Regions from separate parts of the Trichocoleus sp. DQ-A3 genome, predicted to be linked through region 1. Evidence: riboswitches for the same ligand, from Rfam matches in the RefSeq annotation. Region 1 holds a riboswitch; the other holds the start of a gene.

Region 1 (9,934 bases):
GTGCAATACTCGCCTCAAGTCTTCTAGAATTCACAATCCGATGCACGAGCTTCTAGATCGAGGATTGCTGGGAGTTAAGTCGGAGAAATGAATGAAACCCTGTCATTTTTTAGGCTGGTAAGCCACCCCGTGTAAATGAGTTCTCCGCGTTGGGGGCGTAGCCTTTGAGGAACGCAACCCACAACATTGAGAAGGGTTCGATGGCTAACGCTTAGTCGCTCTACCCTTCACACAGATAATTATGAGTTGGGGAGAGATTAACCGAAAAGTATTGACTTCAATCTTACTCAAATATTTCCCTTCACTGCGCTTCGCCAATCAGGGTAAATGCTGCCCAGTCTAATGGGTTCAGATATGTTTTCAGAGTTTTTCACATGGCACTTCGCAGTGCAGCGGCTCTGTCTGGATTTCCTTGGAGATTATGATAAAACTCCGTCATTAGGAAAAAAGTGGGGGCATCGGGGATCGGCCATAATGACACTTGAACACTAGGAACTCTAGCAGAAATAAAAGCACGAGACAGCCTGATGACGCCATCGCCTGTAATCCGACCCCTTCCCATGTCACAAGCACTCAAAACCCCTAATTCGGCTTTTAAAGACGAACTGTGCGGTGTGTCGAAGGCAGTTCGCTCCGCTCGTGCGTACAAATCCAGTATTTCACCCGCCGTCAGCAAACCACTATCTTTCCCGTCTGATGCAAGGGCGAGCCTCCCTTCGGGAGGAGCTAGCGCTATCTACGTTTAATTCTCCGACCTTTTGTGGCTTTTAATCTTATGAAGATTTGGCTAAAAGTATTTCCTATCCTTGAGCTAGATGCGGGTTTTTAGGGTTTAATTGCTTTTATGAATTGGTTCAGGGGAGTTGTTCCCACAGCTCTTGAGCCAACCGATTTCCACTTTTCCTCTGCCTAGAGTGACAAAAGAGCGATAGTGTGGTTTGTGATGTACTCCATCTGATTCAGTACTAATTTTCAGAATTTCTTTTTCAGGAGCCGATAGTCGGCTTGAGACAATAAAAAGGCAAAATGCTAAAGAAAGGAGCAATTTTCTTGATGCATTTGCCTTTTAATTTTTGTTGTAGGTTGTAAAATCATCGCTTGTGTTCTTCGCTTCCTTTGCATCTAAAGCGGAGAATAACGCATCCGCAGTGCTATGCGATCGCTAACGGAGTTTTTTAGAAGAGACTCTCTTCACAAATCAGATAGAAGTGCAATAGAAACCTTTTAGGCGATCTCTAATTGTGCTTTTTCAGGTATCGGGAAAAGGTAGAAACAAATCAAAATTATTTAAATCCCGATGGTTTTCCTCTAATTTCCTATGTGAAAATTTCTACTCAACGATTAAACTGATTGGAAATCTGAGGAACAACTTGAAGTATCCGGTGAATTCAAGATGCTGGGAATACCCAACACCGCGCAAGGAAAATTAGAACCTAGTTTCTGAACAATTGGATGATTGGCAGAGGTACAGCCCAGTAACAATAAAGTCGCAGCTTCTGATTCAACAACTTTTCTGAGTTCTGTAGAAATGCAACCAAACCGTAGATGAGCTTTGAAAGAACCTCGCCATTCTTCAGCCAGACAACGGGCTTGCGATAGGATACGATCTGCTTGCTCAAAAGGATTCGTTTGATAGAAAATTTCCCTCAAATAGGAAGGATCTATCTCCATCATTCGTGTGCGTGCTTCTAATTCCACAGGGGTAGGTTGAGTTAAAACAGGTGTGGCACACTTTCTTGCCGATGCTTCTAGAGACTCTAGGGGAAGCTGTTGGCTTAAAGGGCGTCTAGCATCGCCCCCGTTAGAGATATGTGGACAATGGCTGCTTTGCTCTTCATCGACAACGTAAACGACTTGAACCGTGACTTGCGCCTTTGTAACTAACCGGGTTTGATGGGCAATCCATAGGGCAAGATCCAGAGCGGTTTGACTGCTAGGAGAGCGATTATAGCCCACGACTAAATTGATTGATTTAGCAGAGTTAGCGCGTTTGGAAGTGGGGGAAGCTGGCTCTGGTAGTAATACCATTTGTTCAACTACATCCTGACGACCCATTGCGCTTTCAAGACGGGCTAACATTGACTTAATATTCACAAATTCAAACCTCCTGAAGTAATTAGCCTAGCTTTGCAAGAACTTAAGTAAGGGTTTTAATGGGTTAGAAACGCAATAGAGCGTGTTTCCAGTTCAGTTGTTTTTTCTTTGATAAACAGTTGACCAATGGCTCGTCTACTCGTCTTGATTAAAATATTCATCGAGGAAGTTCAAAGCGTGGTTACGCAATTCAAAATACTCGCGGGAGTTGCGGAGGGCTTGGCGATCGCGTGGATGCTTAAAAGGCACGTCCAAAATTTCCCCAATCTTCGCGTGGGGGCCGTTGGTCATCAGTATAATTCGGTCAGACATATACAGCGCTTCATCTACATCATGGGTAATCATCATCACTGCCTGCCGCTGATGTTCCCAAATATGCAGTACCTGCTGCTGTAATTTGCCTCTCGTTAAGGCGTCGAGTGCCCCAAAAGGTTCATCCATTAACAACATTTTGGGGCGAATTGCGAGGGCACGAGCAATCCCCACCCGTTGTTTCATGCCGCCAGAAATTTCATCGGGATATTTGTCAGCGGCGGCTGTTAAATTCACCATTGCTAGGTGTTCGTTCACAATGCTAATTTTTTCAGCACGAGAGGCATTTTTCAAGACTTCATCCACCGCCAAACGGATATTTTCTTTCACCGTCAGCCACGGCAGCAGTGAATAGTGTTGGAACACCATCATGCGCTCGGCACCAGGTTTACGAATTTCTTTACCCTCTAATTGCACTGAGCCTGAAGTTGGTTTTTCTAACCCGGCAACCATTTTGAGAAGCGTTGATTTACCGCAGCCAGAGTGACCAATCACGCAAATAAATTCATTTTCACTGACACTAAGATTAATGCCATCCAGGACAACAAATTCACCTCCATCTGCTGTGGGATAGGACTTGCGAAGATTTTCTATTTCCAGAAATCCAGTGCGGTTGACACTTTGATTATTAGCATCCGTTGAGAATGAGGTGGATTTAGTCATATCATGCTCCTTCTTGGGACGAACTCTTGAGAATTTTGAAGGTATTAGGCTGGCTGTTTCTAAAAAGTAAAACTTAGCCGAGCCGCTTGAACTGTAGCCAGTGCAGCTAATTAAGACAGAAAGAAACGAGTGGGACGGTTCGCCCGAATCTCAAAACCGTTGACATATCCAACAGGATCGCTGGGGTCAAAACCTTTCTTATCAATAAATACTTCCGGTACTTCAACTTTGTAATCTTCCTGGGGACACTCAATGCCCATTTCTGCGGCAATTTCTCGATAGAGATCGGTTCTCCAGCCTTGTTTGGCAAGTGCTTCTGCATTCTTTGGAAATTCTTTGATTTGTCCCCAACGAGCTGCTTGAGTCATTAACCAGAGACTTTCAGATTGCCAGAGAAATGTCGAATGTTCTCCTGGACGTTTGGGAATGTTGTCAGGGATATCGAAGAAGATTGTACTGTCCTCGGCTTTCGCAATCCGAGCTTTACCATCAAAACCGCCATAATTGTAGTCGCCAATAATTGCGGGACGAGTAAATTTGGGTTTAGCACCTGTAAAGGAACGCTCGGAAATAAGTGTTGCTACTTCTTCGCGGTTTTCAGGCTTGCTGCAATACTGGCAAGCTTCAATCATCGCTTTGACAAGGGAACGATAAGTTTTGGGATTTTTTTGGATGAAAGATTCCATCACACCCAGCAGTCGATCTGGGTGTCCCAACCAAATTTCTTTGCCTTGAGCGAAGGTAAAACCAACGCCTTCATTTCCGGTAATTGCGCGGGTATTCCAAGGTTCTGCCACCATGTAGGCTTGCATCGCCCCTATCCGCACGTTCGTCACCATTTGCGGTGGGGGAACGATGATGACGCGAAACTCTTTGAGGGGATCGACTCCGGCGGCGGCGGATAAGTAGCGGACGAAGTATTCGTAAATGGCAGAACTGAGTACAACTGCCCAAACTCGTTGTTCTCGCGGCTGCTTGTCAAAGTAGCTGCGGAAGTCCTTTCCAAAGGCTTCTAAATCGCCGTTATACTCCCGCCAGGGACGCAAACCTGCTTCCCACATTTTCCGGTTCATCGTCATGGCGTTGCCGTGTCGGTGAATGGTCATGGCGGCGCAGAGAGGGGCGTGGCGTGCGCCTTCAGCACCGATTCTGGCGTTGGTGACGGCACCGGAGACTACGGGGGCGGCATCAGTGCGACCAAAAATTACGCCGTCACGAGAGGTTGCCCAGCTAGCTTCCCGGTTAAGTTGGACGTTGAGACCGTACTTGCGGAAAAATCCTTTTTTCCAAGCGATCGCAAACGGCGCACAATCATTCACCGGCACATAGCCAACAATCAGATCGGGTTTTTCTAACGATCCTGGCTCTACGACTTGTTTGATGGATGCGGATTCTTCAGTGAGTCCTTTCGCTGAGCGATCGCCGCTAATCGCACAAGATGATAGTGCCATTCCTGCTGCTGTGGCACCCATACCCTCCAGAAATTTTCGTCGCGTCCAGTTTGTGGTGTCACTCATAATTCGTCCTTGCGATCCATTTCCACTCAGCTCAAGCCACTAGGTTTGAGCCATTACTGCTCATGAGTTCTCTGAAAAAATTGACGCCGTAGGTACTATGTCTCTCAACCCACTCGTTTGAGCAATCATCGTTACCACGACGCCCGTGAGTCTCGCTCACACTAGCGATTTCTGTTAGAGCAGAATCATCCCTACTCAACAGAGGTTTACAGAAAATTATTAGACAGAGGTTGCCCTAGGGCGACGGTGAGTAACCAAAGCTTCAACTTTGCCTAGGGCGTAGTCCAGCAGTAGTCCTGTCAGCCCAATCACTACCACTGCCAAAAATACTGAGCTTAGGTTTAAGCGACTCCATTCATCCCACACAAAAAACCCAATCCCGATGCCGCCCGTGAGCATTTCTACAGCGACAATGACCAGCCATGCAATCCCCAAACTAATCCGTAAACCAGTAAAGATATAAGGCAAACTGGCAGGCCAAATAATCTTGGTAATTCGTCGCCAGCGGGGCATTTCTAGCACCCTTGCCACATCGAGGTAATCTTTGGAAACGCTAGAAACACCGAGAGCAGTATTAATAATGGTGGGCCACAAAGAGGTAATGAAGATAACAAAAATTGCTGACGGATCTGCTAGGTTAAAAATTGCTAAAGCAATGGGCAACCAAGCTAGCGGCGATACCGGCTTGAAAATCTGAATTATGGGATTGAGTGCCATCATTGCTTGCTTGGACATGCCAATCAAAAATCCAATGGGAATGGCAACAACTGCACCTAACAAAAATCCCAGCAATACTCGTCGAAGGCTTGCCAGTAGTAACCAACCAATCCCTAGATCGCCAGGACCCCGTCGGTAAAAGGGGTTCAGAATGTAGTCTAAATTCTTGACGAACGCCTCTGGTGGGGTGGGTATTAATTCATGCTTGAAAAGCGCAACAATCCACCACAGAACGATAATTCCTAAAAAACCAAGGGCGGGGAGGACGACGACATCCCGAATCAGAACGGGTTTTGCCCGTTTCCAGGCTACCTGTCCAGCAACTGCAATCGCAGACAAATTCAGCTGCAATATCATTATGAAGCTCCTCAGAGTCACTCTTCAGGTACAAAAAAGTAGAGCAGTACCAGCCGGGACACTGACAAGTTCAGAACATTTCAAAAAATGAAAAATGCTGACTCTTCAGTCTCCTCTCAATGCCTACGAAGTTAGCTGACGGGCTAGAGCTGAGAGATGCTCTTCTCTAAGGGATAAGGGATGAAGGATGAATAAACAGTTTTTTATTCCGCCTTACACCTTTTGCCTTACTCCTGGCAGAGATACGCCCCATTAATTGGTTCCTCCGTTCCAGCGCTTATACAGAGCGATCGCTTGCTAAGACGCTGAATTAGGCTGACTTACTCGGATTAACCGATAAGTCTAGCACGCCTTTTTAAGACAGTCCACCTTTCCGAAGACATAGCTTTCTAGCGATCGCTTCTCCATCAAATTCACAATAGTTTACGAATTTTTTGAGGCATTCTAGTGGTGTTTGTATTTTGTACTACATCTTGCCTTCCTTCAACCCCATCTTTAAGTAGAAGCCGCTTAAAGCAGTCAAAGTTTATATTATCTATCTTGTTAATCAGCCAATTTTATCGTTCGTTCAAGGCACCCAATATGATGTCAGCATTCTCCTCTTTGGTTTCTGAACCTTCCGAACAAATCCTTTGTTTTTATACAAATTGCACAAATAAGATTCAAATTGTTAAATTTGATAATACTCAAGACTTAAACTTTGAACGGATTGTTTTCCCTGGTCAACGTTTATTGTTTAAAGCCTTACCGGACTCCCAACTAAAAATACATACTAACCCAACAAAAAGTTCTACTGAAAACTTAGCTTTAATAGAAGTAATTCCCTGCGATCATCTCCGCGTACATGAAGAAATGAGCGTCTGAAAATGAAGCTTTTAACCCTTAGGGTGGCTTTTGATTAAAAATATTTTAAGAGCTTATAGGCGAAGCATTTGGGCGCGAAAATAAGAAAGACAAACAAATTAGCTACTCCCTAAACTAAGATTAGTTTAGGGAGAGCATTTGTAAACGAGTCAATAGCGCCAAAAAATGATGGATTTTAGTCAATTACTGATCGATAAATCTGCCACGATTGTAGAGAAATGGATTGAAGCTGTCCGTGCTGATAGTCGAATTGAGACCGCAGCAGAATTATCTTACAAGGGTTTGCGCGACAGCCTCCCCCGTGTCCTCAAGGCATTAGCGACTGTACTTTCTAAGTTTCAAGACAGTGATGTTCAGTCGTTAGTAGATGCAAGTTTAGAACATGGTATACTTCGGGCTGAACAAGGTTACGATCCAGTAGAAATTGTCCGCGAATACCGAATTTTACGGGAGACAATTGTTTCTACGTTAGAGGGAGAGTTGCTAGACTCATCACCGATTGAGATAATCCGAGTCATTCGTCTGATTGATACAGTAGTGGATGAAGCGATCGCTCAATGTTTTAAAAGCTACATGGATGAGCGATTGCACGAACTCCAACAGCTGCAAAGTCAGTTAAAATTGACCAATCAAGAATTAACTCGTTTGCTTCGGGCGAATAAAGATAACCTTTCTCATCTAGCCCACGAATTGAAAACTCCCCTTACTTCCATTATTGGCTACTCAGATTTATTTTTGCGCCAACAACAACGGAAGCCGGAGGAGAGTGATAACCTTCCGAATCTAGAACACATTGAGAAAGTGCTACGAAATGGACGACAGCTACTTCGATTAATCAACGATGCGTTGGAAATCTCTCGCTATGAAGCGGGGAAAATGAAATTGCAGCCATCTGTAACAGATGTACGCTCTTTAATTCAGAATATCCTGGAAATGGTAGAACCTTTGGCGGATTCCAAGGAGCTACAGATAATCGTTGATTACGATTCAGCTAGCGCCGATAGCTGTGCTGCTCTTCGAGAAGGACTACACCCAACATGCGCCCCCGATCGGGTGCTGACAGATCCGCTGAGACTACAGCAAATTATTACTAATCTCTTTAGTAACGCGATTCGTTACACCGACTCTGGAACGATTAAATTAAGGTGCCAAACGCTATCAGATAAAGAGTGGGCGATCGCTATCAGCGATACGGGAATCGGCGTTCCTCCAGAAGACCAAGCTCGTATATTTGAACCCTACTTTCGCTCTATCCCCCAAGAAAAGTCTTTCCTTCCGGAAAGTACAGGTTTAGGATTAGCGATTGTCTCGCGGTTGGTAAAATTATTACAAGGAAGAATAGAGCTAGTTTCACAAGTAGGCATTGGCTCCACCTTCACTGTCATTTTACCGTTAGCAGTGAATACTTCTGAGGAAATCGTGACGCCTTCAACAACCCAGGTATAGCACTTTCAACTAATTTTTAAAGATGAAACCCCAGACTCCTTAGAACAGTCTGGGATTTGAACTCTAAACTCGAATCAAATAGCGATGAAGCCTGTTTTCGGGAAACAACTGCTAGTTTAGGGTCAAGCAGACGACCTGCAAGACTCTCCAAAATTCTTGAACCCCTTCAAAAGCCGTAGGTGCCCGTGCGGGAGCGTAGGTGCAGCCTTGGAGAGTCAATAGAGCGAAACACTGGCTGCTGTTGGGGGTGCATCCACTTCAACCCAACCCAGACGTAAAGATTGGTCAGCCAGCCAAGACTAACCACCTGAAATTCTCGAAGGGGTGGAGTCACGATTGAGCGCTAGGTGAATTGGAAACAGGAGGAATTTGACAAGCAGAAAACTGAGTGTTGCGATCGCTCGTAAACTTTACCATGCGATCTCTTTGCTAGCGTATGCCGCGATCGCTCGGCGGCTGCTCATCTATCTTCGATCGGCAGGCGAGTGAAAAGTTGTACTTCGCGTATGATTAGTAATCAGCTGCTTAGCACTGGGAATAATAACTTAAGAGTTGAAAGCGGTTATTTTTAAAGTGCTGAAAAAACAATTAAAAACATTTCCAGAAAATCCGAGCGGGGAAAAACCTATTCGAGCTGACTTGAATAGCCAATACCTAAGGGGGCAAAAACCCAGGGGGCATACGCCGTGATTGTAGACTTGAAAGAAACTGAACTCAGGGGAGCTTTTCTCAAAGGGAAGGAGCTGAGGGGAGCAGACCTAAGAAGGGTAAACCTCAGCGAGGCGAACCTCAGTTATGCAGATCTCATAGAAGCAGACCTAACAGAGGCAAACCTGAATGGGTCAAATCTAAGTGGAGCTTGTCTCAATTTAGCAAATCTGAGCGAGGCAGACCTGACGAAAGCAGATTTGAGTGGAACCACCCTGATTGGAGCAGATTTAACAGCCGCCAACTTGAGCGGAGCCAACTTGAAAAAGGCGAATCTGGTTGGAACTAATCTGGAAAATGCTAACTTGGCTGGAGCGAACCTGGTAGGAGTAGACTTGAGCGCAGCCGAGCTAAAGGGGGCTATCCTACAAAAGGCTGTCTACAATCAAGAGACTCGATTCCCTCCAGACTTTAACCTTCAGGAAGCGGGGGCTTACTTGATTGCCTCTGGCACTTTACTCATCGGCGTCAACCTGAGTGAAGTCGATCTCAGTGGAGTTTATTTAAAGTCAGCCGACCTGAAAGCAGCAAATTTGATGAGAGCAAATCTGGTCGGCGCAAATTTGGAGAACGTTAACTTGGCGGGTGCCAATCTGGTTGGAACCGATTTGAGTAAAGCCAAGCTGAGGGGAACCATTCTAGAAAAAGCTGTCTACACGCAAGAGACTCAATTTCCCTACGAGTTTGACCCCAGTGAAGCTGGAGCTTACTTGATTGCTGCGGGTGTATGCCTGCCTGGGGTTAATTTGAGCGGAGTTAATCTGAGCGGAGCCGACTTAAGGGCGACCAATCTGCGAGGGGCAAAGTTACGAGGAGCAAACTTGAGAGGGGTAGACTTAAGCAAAGCTAACTTGAGGAAAGCTGACCTGGATGATGCCAACTTGAGCGGAGCCGACTTACGAGGGGCGGACTTTACGGGAGCCATTTTGAGGCTGGTGAACTTCAGCGAGGCGGATCTAAGAGGAGTAGACTTAACGCGAGCCGACTTGAAGGGAGCCAATCTAAGTAGAGCCGACTTGAGAGGAGTAGACTTGACGGGAGCTAGCTTGAAGCAGGTGAACTTAAGTGAAGCCGACTTGAGGGGGGTAGACTTAACGCGAACGGATTTAAGGGGAGCCAACCTAAGTGGGGCAGACTTGACGGATGTGGATTTGAGTCGGGCGATGCTCAAGGGTGCCGACCTGACAGAAGCCAACGTTCCGCAAGAAAATTTCTTTAACTTAGAAATAGAGGCGCGATGAAGCTTAAAGCGATGT
Region 2 (9,934 bases), on a different contig from region 1:
TAGTCTTCAACTCTCTTCTAAATTCATCGCTGCTAGAAAAGCTTGCTGACTCACTGTTTGATAAACGGTGTCTAAATATTGCATCACCGGCTGACTAGAACCGGATGCGAGGGGAATCGATCCGAGTACATTTAATACAGTGTCACCAGTCGGTGCAATTACGACCAGTGAAGAATCTAGCGGTTCGTCGTATTGCCAGAATTGCTCAATTTTTAGCGGGGTTGCTGCTAGGGATGAAGTACCCTCGTCTGATGGCTGGGATGTCTCCTCTGTGGTAATTTCAGCCTCAGAAGTTTCAGCGGTACCGCGTCTTAGCTTGCGTAAGGTATCGAGGATTTGTTCTTTGGGGCGTCCCCGCAACTGGAAGATTACAAAAGGATCTTCACTAAAGCGATCGCCTAACTGATAATAAACTGCACCAATGTGTTTGCAGGGAATTTCCTTATCTGGGCAACTACACCGTGCATGGATATCGGACAGAGTAAAGGGAAATATGCTTAAACCATTGGCGGTAAACACTTCTTGAATGTTGGGCGGCATTTCTCCCGCCAATAGTTGGGCAGAAAAAATCGCCCGTTGAGACATCGTTTCAATCACATAATCCCACTGTTCATCCGTAAAAGGGTCTAGGGATAGGGAAACTTGATAAGGTTCCGGTGCCGTCCCTTGCACTTTTGCTAGCACCTTTGGGCCTTTAAACTCAATGCTGAGAACATTTCCCTGCATTGCATAATTTCGTGCCCTTTCTAATCGCTTTTTGAAGCGGGACTTCTCTAATAGATCGATCCATTCTTGAACCCACCATTCGCGGCTTTGAATTTCGTAATTGTTCATATTATTGCTTATTTTTTATTCGTCATTTATCCAAAAAGTCTAATAACGACTGATGACTCAGGATTTGCTTATTCATCATCAATCACAGCAGTACGATCTAGCAGCAATAAATTGCGGAGTTGGTCAGTATTCAGTTCCGTAATCCACTGTTCACCGGCACCCACCACTTGCTCTGCCAATGCTTTTTTACTTTCAATCATTTCATTAATTCTTTCTTCGAGGGTGCCGGTACAGGTGAATTTATGTACCTGTACATTCCGGGTTTGACCAATCCGAAATACCCGATCCGTTGCCTGATTTTCAACTGCTGGGTTCCACCAACGGTCGAAATGAAAGACATGATTCGCACGTGTTAAATTGAGACCCGTTCCACCAGCTTTTAAAGAAAGAATAAAAATTCGGGGGCCTTCTGGGTCATTTTGGAATCGGTCAATCATTTCCTCCCGTTGTTGTTTGCGGGTGCCTCCATATAAAAATAGAGTTTCCCCACCTAGATGTTTCTCTAAATAGGGTTGGAGAAGTTTTCCCCACTCGGCAAATTGAGTAAAAATCAAGGCGCGATCGCCTTCTAATAAAGCTTCCTCCAACATCTCTTCTAAACGCTGAAGTTTGCCAGAGCGACGCTGTGCTACCAGTTCTTTTTCCTTTAAAAATTGGGCGGGATGGTTGCAGATTTGCTTTAACTTTATCAACAAAGCTAAAATGATTCCCTTGCGTTGCACACCTTCGCTGGCTTCAATTTCAACTAGCGATTCTTCCACCAATTTTTGATAGAGTGCGGCTTGTTCGGCAGAAAGTCCGCAGAATACGGTCATTTCCTGCTTATCTGGCAAATCTTGAATGATATTGCGATCGCTTTTCAGGCGACGCAGAATAAAAGGACTCACCAGCGATCGCAATGTCTGCAACGAAGCCATATCTCCATATTTTTCAATCGGCAAGGCAAACCGGCGTTGAAAGAAATCCCGCGTTCCCAAATACCCCGGATTCAGGAAATCTAAAATTGACCAAAGTTCTGCCAAGCGATTCTCCACCGGAGTTCCGGTTAACGCAATCCGAAAACCTGCTTGTAACTGACGTACTGCTTGCGATTGCTTCGCCTGTGGATTCTTAATATTTTGAGCTTCATCCAGCACCACACCCCGCCAAGAAACACTCTGAAGGTCTTTGGCATCTCGAAACGCCAGTGAATAACTGGTAATTACCAAATCTTTGCCCTTAAAGGCTTTCGCCAACGCTTTCCCTTTCGATCGTTTATCCCCGTGATGGACGACGACTTTCAGCGTGGGGCCAAATTTCTTAACTTCTCGTTCCCAGTTTCCCAAAACTGAAGTCGGGCAAACTAATAGCGTTGGTGCTTCTAATTTCTCTCCTTCTTGTAAATTCAGCAGAAAGGCGATGCATTGAATTGTTTTTCCCAATCCCATATCGTCTGCGAGGCAAGCTCCCAAACCCCAGCGTTCGAGGAAGGAGAGCCAGCCAACGCCCCGCGCTTGATAAGGTCGCAACTGCCCCTGGAAATTGGCAGGCGGCGCGATCGCTTCCACCGCCTGATTATTGGTTAAAGTTGTTAGCAACTGCTGAAGCGGCCCTGCTGCCTCAAAGCTAACTACCGGAAGTTTTTCGATTACCTTGGTATCGCCGGTACTCAGCCGCAGAGCATCTTCTAAGGAAAGCGCCATTTGGTCTTTGGGCGTTGCCAGCAGCAACTGAGCGGCTTTCACATCGGAGGGTTGCAGGGCTATCCACTCCCCATTCACTTGCACTAGCGGACTTTGCAGAGCGATTAGACGGTCAAATTCTTGTTTAGAAATCGTGCGATCGCCAATTGCTAATTCCCACTCGAAAGACAACCAGCTTTGCAATCCCGACTGACCTTTGCCCGGTGTAGTGCTAGAGCGAATTTTCAGCCCCAAATGCCTATTTTCTCCCTCCGCAGGCATCAGACTGGACGGCATCACGACTCCCAATCCACTGTCCTTGAGTCGCCACGCACCCGCCTTAATAAATTCGTACACCTGCACGGGTGTCAAGCGACAAGACTGCGGGCGACGGTCATGCAAGCTGGCTTCAATGGGCGGATAAAGTCGCGCACCCAGACCTAAGCCACTTAGAAAAGTCTCCTGATGATGCTCAATCGTGCGACCTTTGAAGACCAAACGCTCTAAGGGATGGTTCCAGATAGTTTCTGCATCCACCAAAAATTCTGGGTCGCCCGTTGCTTGAAGAAAGTATTCTAAACTCCAATTCTCATCACCTGATACAGGTGGTTGGAGAAGGAAACAGGTGCGAAATCGGTTTTGTTGGTATTGGCGGGTTCTCAAATCGCCGCTAGCGAACACCGGGGCGACTAAATGATCTCGTACTGGCGATGTCCAAGTCTGAAAGGCTGCTTCCAAGCGTCCAATTGCCGCCGGTTCTGCTTTGAGGGTATTGGATGTGGTAGAAAGGGCTTGCAACCACTCCTGCAAGATCGGTTCTACTGCGGGTAAGGGAGAATTCCCAACACCCGAACGCACTTGCGCGTCGATTGCACTGCCTAAGAATCCTAAGAGTAATTCCTTGGGTTCGTCCGGTTCCAGTTGTTCGTTAGGTTTATCTTTACTACTAACCTCTAAATGTTGATAAGTGCGGCAGGCAGAGGGCATGAGCTGGGTAAACTTTTCTAAACGCGCTTGATCTAACCCACTATCGAGTAGAGGTTGCCAAGCGGCGACAACAGTACCATTTGACTGCCGATGCAGGGTTGGTAAAAATTTAGATCGCACCAGAAGATCCAAAATCCAGCGGCTAACCTGTGCCCAAAAGCGTAAATCTCCCCCGACATAAGTATCAGATGCTTGAAAAGAGCCAAGGGGCAACGCTTGCAAAAATTGTATGGCTTCCAGAGGATCGAGACATAGCCCTTCAACTTGCCAGGGGTGTAAGGATAAGGTTGAAGCATCCGCACCTTCTGAAAGCATTTTGGTAGACAGCACCGGATAAATTGGCTCGCCTGTCTCTGAGGTTTGGCTAGGCAGAGCGATCGCTTTCTTGTGCCATTTCTCGTTAGCCTGACTTCTCGAATGGCTGCGCGATTCTCCAAGGAGACTACGCGATCGCAAAAAAGCGATTAATTCCACCTGCGTCATCGCCATCGGATGGGATGCCACTGTATCGGGTTGAGAAGACATCGCAGGCGTCATGGGTCGCCAAATTTCTCCCCAAACAAATAGATAACCACCCTGAGGTTGAACGAGCCAACTACCGTGTAAAACTGCCATATTTAAAAGCTTTTTTTGTGAGAATTAACTCAATTTATTAACGTTTATTAGAGCAGAAATTAGCAATTAGATAATTCGATGCTTTTTCCTTAGCTAAATTAAAGGCATCACTTTTTACAAGTTTTACTTAAAAATTAAAATTTATTTACTTTTTTAACGACCTTCTTGCCAAATGGGATTAAAGCCGAACTCGACCAGATGTTTCCTTCTGAGCAAGATGCAGTCAGAGAATTACTGAATCTGATTATTATTGAGGGTCAAACTTATCGCAAAAGTAAACCTCTATCCAAAGTAGAATTTGCTGCCTATTGGATGACCCACGATGCTTTTGTTGCCACCGATAACCACACTAAATCCACCAACGCCGATGAAAATCTTGGGAGCTTTACTATACTCAAGCCCAACTTTCCCGGACGGTGCAGCGACATCTGCAATGCTGGATTTATTGTACAACCTGCTTGAGCGGGGTCAAAGCATGAGTAGGTTGATCGAGAGCAATGCTAGAAATAGCTGCCGTTAAGGGTTACACGGCGATGATGTTCAATTTTGTCTTGGCAATTAACACGCCTTCTATCCGATTGTGACAATCTTTAATATTTGAGAGAATCGGGCGGATTCTGATCGCTGCACATTTATTTGATGGACTATCTCAGGGACGAGTAGGAGACGTCCTAAAGATGTACCTCTCTTTGCGCTAATTTATCAGCCGTCAGTTGTTATCGTCGATCCTCTGCGCCCTTACTCCTCTGTCCGTCCTCGTCTCCGGAATGCCGTCATCTACACTAAAGGCACCACCAGTACCTAAGTGCTACGATTGCGAAAGATAAAGAAAAATGATAGAAGGACAAAGTACCGCATGGTAGAGCTAGACAAGTCAATATCCTTTGATGGACGGGATATTCGACTGAAGGTGGGTTTGCTTGCCCCTCAAGCTGGGGGTTCAGTTTTAATTCAGTCAGGAGACACCGCAGTTTTAGTCACGGCGACTCGCTCCGGAGGCCGAGAAGGCATTGATTTCCTGCCGTTAATGGTAGATTACGAAGAAAGGCTTTATGCAGCCGGTCGGATTCCCGGTGGTTTCTTGCGACGAGAAGGGCGTCCCCCCGAAAAAGTAACGCTCACGGGTCGTTTGATTGACCGTCCCCTGCGTCCATTATTTCCTTCCTGGCTGAGAGATGACATTCAGGTAGTAGCAACCACGCTGTCGATGGATGAGCAGGTACCGCCGGATGTTCTGGCGGTAACAGGTGCTTCAATTGCGGTGCTTTTAGCACAGATTCCCTTCCAAGGACCGATGGCAGCGGTGCGGGTTGGTTTGGTGGGGGATGATTTTATTATCAATCCTACCTACGCCGAGATTGAGGCGGGGGATTTGGATCTGGTGGTGGCAGGCTCTCCAGATGGCGTGATTATGGTCGAAGCTGGAGCGAATCAGCTGCCAGAACAGGATGTCATTGAGGCGATTGATTTCGGCTATGAGGCGGTGCGCGACTTGATTGAGGCGCAGCGAGAACTCATGGCAGCACTGGGGATTGAATTGGTTCAAGAAATCCAGCCGGAAGTCGATTCGACCCTAGAGAATTTTATTCGCGATCGCGCGACTGCCCAAATCAAAGAAGTCCTCTCCAAATTTGAACTGGACAAAAATAGCCGCGATGCTCTTTTAGATCAGATCAAAGAGACACAAATCCTGGCAGCGATCGCAGAATTAGCCGAAGACGACCCCATCCGAGTGGCTTCTGCGGCTAACTCTAAAGCAGTGAGTAACGTCTTTAAAGACATTACCAAGAAGCTGATGCGCCGTCAGATTGTCGAAGACAGCGTCCGGGTAGATGGTCGCAAGCTTGATGAAGTACGCCCTGTCTCTTGTCGCGTTGGTCTGTTGCCCAATCGGGTTCATGGCAGCGGTTTGTTTAACCGCGGACTGACCCAGGTGTTATCTGTTTGTACTCTTGGCACCCCAGGCGATGCCCAGGATCTTGCAGATGACCTGCATCCAGAAGATGAAAAGCGCTATTTACATCACTATAATTTTCCACCCTTTTCTGTTGGGGAAACCAAGCCGATGCGGGCACCCGGTCGTCGGGAAATTGGTCACGGGGCACTAGCCGCACGGGCAATAGTGCCAGTGTTACCACCGAAGGAAGAGTTCCCCTACGTGATTCGGGTGGTGTCTGAAGTTCTTTCTTCTAATGGTTCCACATCGATGGGTTCGGTGTGTGGTTCCACCCTGGCTTTGATGGATGCTGGCGTACCCATTGCGAAGCCGGTGAGTGGCGCAGCAATGGGACTGATTAAAGAAGGCGAGGAAGTTCGCATTCTGACTGATATTCAGGGCATTGAAGATTTCTTAGGTGACATGGACTTTAAGGTGGCAGGTACTGATACTGGTATCACTGCCTTGCAAATGGACATGAAGATCAGCGGACTGCCTCTGGATATCATTGCCAAAGCCGTCGAGCAAGCAAAGGGCGCTAGGCTGCACATTTTAGAGAAAATGCTGGCAACCATTGACCAGCCCCGCACCGAGATGTCACCTTATGCACCTCGCTTGCTAACGCTCAAGATTGAGCCAGAACTCATTGGCATGGTCATCGGGCCTGGAGGCAAGATGATTAAGAGCATCACTGAAGAAACGGGTGCCAAAATCGACATTGAGGATGATGGCACGATCACGATTTCAGCAGTAGATGGCGAGAAGGCGAAGAAAGCCCGCAACATCATCCAAGGGATGACGCGGAGGCTGAATGAGGGTGATGTATACGCTGGTCGCGTAACCCGGATTATTCCAATTGGGGCGTTTGTGGAAGTGCTTCCCGGAAAAGAAGGGATGATCCACATTTCTCAACTTGCTGATTACCGAGTCGGTCGCGTCGAAGATGAAGTGGCTGTCGGGGATGAAGTCATTGTCAAGGTACGGGAAATTGATAGCAAAGGTCGGATTAATCTGACGCGCTTGGGGATTCACCCAGATGAAGCGGCAGCTGCTCGTGAAGCGGCAGCAAGTCGTTAAAAAAAAGCACTTAGCGATTAGCGATTAGCGGTTAGCAATTAGGAATTGAAATTGCTAACCGCTAATCGCTGAACCGAGCTTTTTTCCTCAACAACTACTATTCCATTCGGTTATTAAATCTAATCTAATTATCCCGTAGCTATAGCAATCCTATTTGAGTTGCAAGCTAGGAGTTCAGATTCCTGACTTCTTCGATAAGTCGAATATCTCGCGTTTGAAAATGATTTAGCACCGAGCTATAAAAACTATAATTAGATGAATCATAGCAACAGTAAAGAGTTGTTTCTAGTAGTCTTTAACTCTTAGTTATGAGTTGGTTGATATTGAACGAATGACTGAAGGTTAAAGATGTAGAAAGCTTTTATTAATAACGAGTTGCATTTCTTGTCGTGTAGGTTAATGCCGTGCGCGAACGTTCGCTAACAAAAGTTAGCTGATGGTTTTTTTACTTAGCCCAATGTACTCTATCGACCCCATCCGCCCACATCAAATGCTTGACTCGTAAGTCTGACGATTGGAGGGTAAGTATAGATATCATTATCGTATATTAAAAAACATCTATCTTAAGGTAGGTTGACGATTTTTAAATTGTAGTGTTAAGGTTGCAGTCAGTCTACATAAGTCAGCCTAATCCAGTATCTCACTTTAAAAAACGTACCTTATCTAATTAAGGTGAAGCTGGAGCGGAGGAACCAAATTTTGGGGCTTATCGATGAGAGATTAAAAATTAAAAATAGTAATCCTAATTTTTAATTTTGCATTCTTAATTTCTCAGAGAGGGACATCTCTCAGTCCTCGCCCGTCAGCTAACTCCGTCGGCATTGAGAGGAGACTGAAGAGTCAGCAATTTTGTAGAATTTGCGCGATCTCATCAGTGTCCTTGGCTGGTATCTGTTCGCTTCGTTGTACCTGCCCTCGACTATGAGTAGAGGCACATGCCGTGCTTCAACTGCTGGCGTAGGAAAGCAGGTGCGCTAGCTATGAGGAGAAAATCAACCGATGTTACTGACTGACAAAAATCGTATCGCCTTAATTTCGGTAGATGGCGATCCAGCGGTAGAAATTGGGCAAGAAGAAGCTGGAGGTCAAAATGTCTATGTGCGTCAAGTAGGATTAGCACTCGCTGAGCAAGGTTGGCAGGTGGATATGTTCACTCGCCGCAGCACTCCGGATCAACTGGATGTCGTTCAGCATACGCCGAACTGCCAGACAATCCGATTAGCCGCTGGGCCAGCCCAATTCATGAGTCGGGATCGGCTTTTCGGCTATTTACCAGAGTTTGTTGAACAATTCCAGGCATTCCAGCAGCGTGAAGGTTTGCAATATACCCTGGTGCATACCAATTATTGGTTGTCATCTTGGGTGGGAATGGAACTGAAAAAGCACCAACCTTTGAAGCAGGTACATACATATCACTCTCTGGGTGCAGTGAAGTATCGTACAGTTTCCGAGATTCCAGCGATCGCTTCCACACGGCTAGCAGTTGAAAAAGCGTGTTTGGAAACAGTGGATCGAGTGATTGCTACCAGTCCGCAAGAAGAAGATCAAATGCGATCGCTTGTTTCCACTCAGGGACAGATTGAAATGATTCCCTGCGGTACAGATATCGTTAAATTTGGTTCCACTCAGCGCCAAGAAGCACGCCAACAGCTAGGAATTGCCAGCGACGCCAAAGTAGTGCTGTATGTGGGTCGTTTCGATCGGCGCAAGGGAATTGAAACGCTAGTCAGAGCCGTAGCAAAATCAAGCTTACGCAAGTCTTGCGACCTAAAGCTCCTCATCGCAGGCGGAAGCCGTCCGGGACAGAGTGACGGCATTGAACGCGATCGCATTGAGAAAATCGTAGCTGAAGAAGGCATTGGCGATCTCACTTGCTTCCCCGGTCGTGTGGAAGATAACGATTTGCCTCTCTACTACTCAGCTGCCGATGTGTGTGTTGTCCCCAGTCATTACGAACCCTTCGGTTTAGTTGCCATTGAAGCAATGGCTACCCGGACGCCGGTAATTGCAAGTAATGTAGGCGGCTTGCAGTTTACCGTAGTGCCAGAGGTAACGGGTTTACTGGTACCTCCCAAAGATGAAGTCGCCTTTGGACAGGCGATTGACCGCATCCTAGCCGATCCCGATTGGCGAGACCAATTAGGCCAAATGGGTCGCCAACGGGTAGAAATTGCCTTTAGCTGGAATAGCGTGGCATTACGACTCAGCCATCTGTACACCAAATTACTGTGCCAAGCTGCTGTTGAATCTACGAGCAAACCGCAGCTAGTCGCTTGAGATTTTTTCCCCTGAAAAGTGCTGAGTCCTTTGGGATGGGATTTTAATCCCGATAGCGAGCAAGAAAAGGCACTAGAAAAGAGTTTCCATCCAACGTTGTGAGCTTTCAGTGTATAAGCGTTTCTTGCAATAAAAACAATCAATCTTCTTTGTTCCTTGCAAGGAGGAAATGAGACTCCCTCTTCGTTTCCGAAAGTTAGGACAGGTTCTCAATATTTTTGCAAGAACTCTATTCCCCAACCCTAAACAAATTTATTCCAAATCGATGGATTGTCGGTAAAAGCGGGATATCCATCCAATCATTTGAGAGCAATTCAAGTAGTAAGAAAACGGCAAATCACAAAATTAGGAGAGTTGAAATCATGCTGAATATCGGAGATAGCGTACTACATAAGAAAACCGGACGCTCAGGCAAGGTTTTTGGCTATGGCTATCAGATGGTTAATAGCACATACTTACCAACACTTATTGTCAGAGTAGTTGAAGCTGCAAGTTTAAGCCAGAAGAGTTTTGTAGAAGATTTGTCTTCGTCATGGATTCTGAAGGA

What was found. A riboswitch is a leader RNA that binds a small molecule or an ion and turns the genes downstream of it on or off. The one in region 1 is predicted to bind cyclic di-AMP.
Region 2: it holds a riboswitch for cyclic di-AMP, as region 1 does, so the genes downstream of both, NDI44_RS15500 (glycosyltransferase family 1 protein) here and ntrB (nitrate ABC transporter permease) in region 1, are expected to answer to the same signal.

What each region holds. Positions count from the first base shown of each region.
Region 1 is NZ_JAMPKC010000004.1:90,641-100,574, reverse strand. Features, by position in the region: partial or broken gene NDI44_RS09275 (CHAT domain-containing protein) at 302-724, opposite strand; gene NDI44_RS09270 (universal stress protein) at 1,342-2,094, opposite strand; gene NDI44_RS09265 (ABC transporter ATP-binding protein) at 2,230-3,069, opposite strand; gene NDI44_RS09260 (ABC transporter substrate-binding protein) at 3,180-4,586, opposite strand; gene ntrB (nitrate ABC transporter permease) at 4,806-5,660, opposite strand; cyclic di-AMP (ydaO/yuaA leader) riboswitch at 5,766-5,987, opposite strand; gene NDI44_RS09250 (DUF1830 domain-containing protein) at 6,243-6,524, shown strand; gene NDI44_RS09245 (ATP-binding protein) at 6,693-7,970, shown strand; gene NDI44_RS09240 (hypothetical protein) at 8,137-8,304, opposite strand; gene NDI44_RS09235 (pentapeptide repeat-containing protein) at 8,657-9,919, shown strand.
Region 2 is NZ_JAMPKC010000009.1:82,733-92,666, forward strand. Features, by position in the region: gene NDI44_RS15480 (SWIM zinc finger family protein) at 7-834, opposite strand; gene NDI44_RS15485 (DEAD/DEAH box helicase) at 903-4,097, opposite strand; gene NDI44_RS15490 (hypothetical protein) at 4,263-4,559, shown strand; gene NDI44_RS15495 (polyribonucleotide nucleotidyltransferase) at 4,954-7,110, shown strand; cyclic di-AMP (ydaO/yuaA leader) riboswitch at 7,756-7,946, shown strand; gene NDI44_RS15500 (glycosyltransferase family 1 protein) at 8,110-9,387, shown strand; gene NDI44_RS15505 (hypothetical protein) at 9,606-9,934, shown strand, end outside.